2 linked regions of the Roseimicrobium gellanilyticum genome follow. The protein of the gene in region 2 interacts with the protein of the main gene of each other region in a pairwise test. Links are inferred from orthologs where the notes say so. Each region holds a gene or a part of one and is shown on either strand. Other genes may lie near its edges.

Region 1 (2,857 bases), on a different replicon or contig from region 2:
CTGCTCTTCACCGTGGTGAACCTGGCCAGGAAGCTGGGCGTGGACTCGGAGAGCGCCCTCGCGGCGGCGAGCGCCAAGTTCGAGCGGCGCTTTGGGCAGGTGGAAGAAGCACTGGCCACGCAAGGCCGGGCTGTTCAGGACTGTTCGCTTGCCGAGCTGGATGAGGTGTGGGACGCAGTGAAGGTAAAGGAATCGTAAAAAAGCCTGCCTAAAATCAACATTTTCCGGTAACATCCGTTGTGCTTTGCGGAAGGAATATCGGAGCCATGAAATCATCCCTTTTTGTTCTTGGAGTTTGGGTCGTGTGTGGGCTGGCTTCGCTCAGCGCGGAGGTTCGCACATTCATCGACCAGAATGGCCGCTCCCTGCAGGGTGAGCTGGTCAGCGCCAACGGGGAACTGGTCACCATCAAGCGCAGCAGCGATGGGCTGGTCTTCACGGTGAAGGCATCCAACTTCAGCAAGACGGATCAGGATTATTTTGTTTCCAAAGGCGCAGTGGTGAAGTTGACGCAGCCTCCCGTGGCTCCCGCCAATCTCGGTACGTCCGCCACTCCCAAAGCCATTGCCAGCACACCGGCGGCCAACACTTCTTCCCCGATGCGCATCGAGGCCAAGGTCTATCCGAACAAGAGCGATCGACCCACTAATAATGCCTATGATGAGCGCACCGCGCGTGTGGGATTCCGGGTGGACATCCGGAATGGCGAGCAGCAGCGTCCCTTCAGCGGGGGCAAGGCCACCATGATGGCCTTTGCCAAAAACCTGGAGGACAATCAGGAGTCCAAGGTCATCAGCCGGGAGGAGTTTGATGTGACGCTGGAGCCGCTGAAGACCCTGACGCACGACACCAAGGAAGTGAAGCTGACCTATGACAACATTGCCTACAAGTACGGCTTCAAGTACTACGGGTATCTTCTGGTCGTAAAGGACAGTACTGGAAAGACCGTGGCTACCGTGGGAAGCAGCGGCACCATTGAGAAGTCAGCGGAGGACCTTCTGAAGTTCGCGGCGGAGGACATGTTCGACAAGAACAACAAGAAGATCGAAGTGGCTCAATAGTCGCGTTGCAGCAGGTAGTCCGCCAGGGCGCGCAGCCACACGCCATTTGGGCCGAAGACTTCCAGTGCTGCATGCGCCGCGTCGGTGAGTCGATGCGCTTCCGCACGCGAGGCATCGAGCCCCATCAAGGCGGGATAGGTGCTCTTCTCCGTGGCCACGTCCTTGCCTGCGCTCTTGCCGAGCTTCTCGCTGGTCTGGGTGACATCGAGGATGTCATCGATGATCTGGAAGGCGAGACCCGTGGCCATGCCGAAGTCATGCAGCGCCTGCATTTGCTCCGGGGTCGCATCCGCGCTCATGCCACCGAGCTTCACGCTGGCGGTGAGCAGGGCGGCCGTCTTGCTTTCATGGATGTAGCGGAGGTCTTCCAGCGGGAGCTTCTTGCCTTCGCCCTCAAGATCCGCCACCTGGCCGCCCACGAGATGCAGGCTGCCTGCGGTACGGGCGAGGAGTGTTACCATGTCTGCCGGAGAATGCCGGTGCGTCACTGGCGTGCGTGCCACCAGTTCGAAGGCGAGCGCCTGGAGGGCGTCGCCCGCGAGCAGGGCCACGGCTTCGCCGTACACCTTGTGGCAGGTGGGCACGCCGCGACGCATATCATCATCATCCATGCAGGGCAGGTCATCGTGGATGAGCGAGTACGTGTGCAGGCACTCCACCGCGCCCGCGGCGAAGAGCGCGCGCTCACGAGTGCCACCACAGGCCTCCGCAGCCGCGAGACAAAGAATCGGACGCAGTCGCTTGCCACCAGCGAAGACACTGTGCCGCATGGCCGCATGGAGACTCGCTGGACGGGTGTCCGCAGCAGGCAGGAAGCGCTCCAGAGCGGCGTCTACGAAGGTGACACGCTGGGAGAGGTAGGTCTTGAGGTCGAGCTCGGGCATGATGACGGCGAGGGTGAGGGAAATGTCACCAAGCGTGGACACGAGGCGGAGTCAAACGGGATGTGGGAGAGCTCCACCGCCAAGGCAGTCTTCGATGCACACGCCTGTTGGCCGGAGGCCAAAGTGTTCTGGTAGGGTGCTGCTGCGCCGGCACCCAAGCTTCAGTGGGCGGAGGCGGTGTGGAACCGCTTTGCTATCGCGCAACATACTGCACCACCCATTGGCTCCGCTCCGCCCCGAGCCCCGCCCAATTTGGGTGCCGACGCAGCAGCACCCCACCGGTCAACAGGCAGGCGGCGTCATGGACCGGAGGAGCACGTCTTTCTTTCCTCCACCTGTCCCACCAAAAAGAAGGGCTTCCCCGCATGAAACGAAGAAGCCCTTCCAGTGAATCTTGTCGCTTACCTTACACGAGGCACTCCGCGATCTGCACCGCATTGAGTGCCGCGCCCTTGAGGAGCTGGTCGCCGGCGACCCAGAAGGCCAGGCCGTTGTCGAGGGCGCAGTCCAGGCGGAGGCGGCCCACGGCGCAGTTGTCCTTGCCGGCCACGTCGAGGGCGAGCGGGTACTTCTTCAGGGTGGGATCGTCCACGAGGTCCAGGCCCTTGGCGGTGCGCAGCACTTCATAAGCCGCTTCCACGGTCACGGGCTTTTCGAACTCGGCGCTCACGGCCACGCTGTGGGCACGGAAGACGGGCACGCGCACGCAGGTCACGCTGGCCCGGAGGGTCGGGTGGTGCATGATCTTGCGGCCTTCGTTTTCCATCTTCATCTCTTCCTTCGTGTAGCCGGAGTCGAGGAAGGAATCCACATGGGGCAGGGCGTTGAAAGCGATCTGGTGGGGGTACACCTTCACCTGATCGGCGGGCAGGCGTACATCGTCCCACTTGCGCTCGGCCTTGGCCCACTCGC
Region 2 (2,796 bases):
AAACGGTGGAGCGGAGCGCTTGGGGGAAGTGTGTCAGGGGTAGCGCAAAAGCGGTGCTTCGCACACGCACTCCAAAGCGCTTCGCGCAAGGTGGTGGGCTATTGCGTTTGTTTGGAGCGCTTGGTGCTTTAGTTACGCCTTGGAATGGGCTCTATCCTTTACCTGTTCCCACGTGCGACCGGATGCAGGGTGGGTGGCAAATCGCTCTTTGCGCCGACGCAGTTCATCAAGCTTCCAATCTGGGACGGAGGCTGTGACTCCGCTCTCCTCATCCACGATGCTGTCCCAGAGGTCTTCCACAAGCTGGAGGCGCTCAGCCCGGTCCAGCTTTAAAAGAGCTGCGAATTCGGAGTTCATGAGTCCCAGCATACTGTTTTCTTCTACTGTTTCAAGACAGACTGGGGCGGCCGTTTAGCTAGCTCGTGCGCCGCGAGAATCACGGTAGTTCATTAGCCGCAAAAAGACGCAAAAGGCACAAGAGGGGAGGCTCTTGTGGCTGGGCTGGGTGCATTGAGGTGGCGGTACCCAGCACCAGACCCGTTTGAGTTTTTTGCGTCTTTTTGCGGCTGATGAATTCTGGGTTGGATGGGAGTTATGGTGCGTGGCCATGCTCCTGACCGCACAGCGGAGTGGGCGGACCACTTGGAGTGCGGACCATCCCTTGCACACGGCTCGCGGCCCGCTAAAGGACAAGCATGTCCCAGTCTCAGTCTTCTGCTTCCATCGGCACGCCGTTTACCTCTTCGGCCAAGAAAATCCTGTTCCTTGGTTCGGGGGAGTTGGGCAAGGAAGTGGTGATGGAACTGCAGCGGTTCGGCTGCGAAGTGATTGCGGTGGACTCGTATGCGAATGCACCGGCCATGCAGGTGGCACATCGCTCGCATGTCATTTCCATGCTGGATGGCGATGCCCTGCGCCGGGTGATTCTGGAGGAGAAGCCGGACCTCGTGGTGCCGGAGGTGGAGGCGATTGCCACGGATGTGCTGGTGGAACTGGAAGCCCAGGGGCAGCGCGTGATTCCCACGGCGCTGGCCGCGAAGCTCACCATGAACCGCGAGGGCATTCGTACGCTGGCGGCGGAGACACTGGGGCTGCGCTGCTCCAGCTACAAGTTTGCGGCCACGGAAGAGGAGTTCAACGAAGCGGTGAAGGCCATCGGCATTCCCTGCGTGGTGAAGCCCATCATGAGCAGCTCCGGCAAGGGCCAAAGTGTGGTGCGCAGTGAGGCAGACATTTCCAAAGCGTGGAAGTATGCCCAGGAAGGTGGACGCGCTGGCAAGGGGAAGGTGATTGTGGAGGGCATGGTGGACTTCGACTACGAGATCACCATGCTCACCGTGCGCCATGCCAATGGCACCTCCTTCTGCGCGCCCATCGGGCACCTGCAGATTGATGGCGACTATCGCGAAAGCTGGCAGCCGCAGCCCATGACCAAGGCGGCGCTGGAAGAGAGCGAGCGCATCGCTGGCGCCATCACGAATGCCCTCGGTGGCTGGGGTATCTTTGGCGTGGAGCTCTTTGTGAAGGGGGACACGGTGTGGTTCAGCGAGGTGTCGCCGCGCCCGCATGACACCGGTCTGGTCACGCTGATTTCGCAGGACCTGAGCGAGTTCGCCCTGCACGCGCGTGCCATCCTTGGGCTGCCCATCCCGAACATCCGTCAGCACGGTCCGAGCGCCTCGGCGGTTATTTTGCCCGAGGGTCATTCCAAGAACGTGAGTTTCAGCAATCTGGAGGCTGCGCTCGCTGAGCCGGACACGCTCCTGCGCCTCTTTGGCAAGCCCGAGGTGAAGGGGAAGCGCCGCATGGGCGTGGCAGCAGCCCGTGGTGCTACCATTGAGGAAGCTCGCGAAAAGGCCCGTAACGCGGCCGGCGCGGTGAAGGTGACGATGGGCTGAGATCGACCCTGAAGTCACAAGGTTTGCTGGGAGGGGGCCGGCTGAACCTTGCGGGAAAAAATCGAACAGGAGGCGCTCAGGTCACGAAATCCGGGGTGCCGTCCTGATGGGGACGATGTCTGCAGCAGGCGAAGAGCGATAAGCGCGCCCGCGGGAGGCCCATAGCACCAAGGTCTAATTGCGGCCTGGCTGCGACTCTGCTGAGTTCGGCGGAGGGAACCGGAGCCCTTGAAAAGAAACTGTGGATGTTCCAATGTCCAAGATCATGTCCGACCAGGAGGTTATCGCTGGCGCTCGCACTGGAGTGGATGAGCCAGGAACGGTAGCTCTGACGCCTTTGACGGGCCGGGATACGGAAGTGAGCTTGCTCAAGGATCGCTGGGAGCAGGCCCAGGAAGGGATGGGTCAGGTGGTCTTGCTAGTAGGTGAGCCGGGCCTTGGCAAATCCCGCCTCGTGCACACCATCAAGCAAATCGTTGTCGAGGAGATGAGGGAAGAAGTGCCTGCGGCAGGCGCTGATTTCACACTGGAAGCGCGGACGCCGTGCATCGTCGAGTGGCGCTGTGCGCAACATTTTCAGCACACCGAACTCTTTCCGGTCACCGAGCAATTTGGGCGGTTTCTCGATTTTGGCAGCGACGAATCCACGACGGCACGCTTCGACCGACTTGCGCGGCATCTCGACGACTACGGCCTTGGTCGTCCGGAGTTGGTCGCGCTTTTCGCCAGGCTGTTGTTGCTTCCGCCAGACGCGCGTTATCCGGCCGCCGGACTGACGCCGGTGCGGGAGCGCGAGGAGACCTTTCGAGCGTTGCGTCAGTGGCTCAAAGCCCGTTCAGACCGGCAGCCTCTGCTTTTTGTCATTGAGGACCTGCACTGGATCGATGCCTCGACGCTG

Evidence for each region. The genes of interacting proteins can lie anywhere in the genome.
Region 1: the proteins of purT (region 2) and DES53_RS22430 interact in binary tests that used the Escherichia coli proteins (3 or more experiments, as listed by UniProt). The link is inferred for Roseimicrobium gellanilyticum from one-to-one orthologs.

What each region holds. Positions count from the first base shown.
Region 1 is NZ_QNRR01000009.1:103,748-106,604, reverse strand. It holds DES53_RS22430 (polyprenyl synthetase family protein), read right to left. Parts: upstream 1,946-2,857; coding sequence 1,055-1,945; downstream 1-1,054. Other genes in the region: DES53_RS22425 (aspartate-semialdehyde dehydrogenase), read right to left, coding at 2,352-2,857; DES53_RS22435 (hypothetical protein), read left to right, coding at 267-1,061; mazG (nucleoside triphosphate pyrophosphohydrolase), read left to right, coding at 1-198.
Region 2 is NZ_QNRR01000001.1:699,272-702,067, forward strand. It holds purT (formate-dependent phosphoribosylglycinamide formyltransferase), read left to right. Parts: upstream 1-695; coding sequence 696-1,898; downstream 1,899-2,796. Other genes in the region: DES53_RS02720 (addiction module protein), read right to left, coding at 133-357; DES53_RS02730 (SpoIIE family protein phosphatase), read left to right, coding at 2,164-2,796. UniProt on the Escherichia coli protein: Involved in the de novo purine biosynthesis. Catalyzes the transfer of formate to 5-phospho-ribosyl-glycinamide (GAR), producing 5-phospho-ribosyl-N-formylglycinamide (FGAR). Formate is provided by PurU via hydrolysis of 10-formyl-tetrahydrofolate.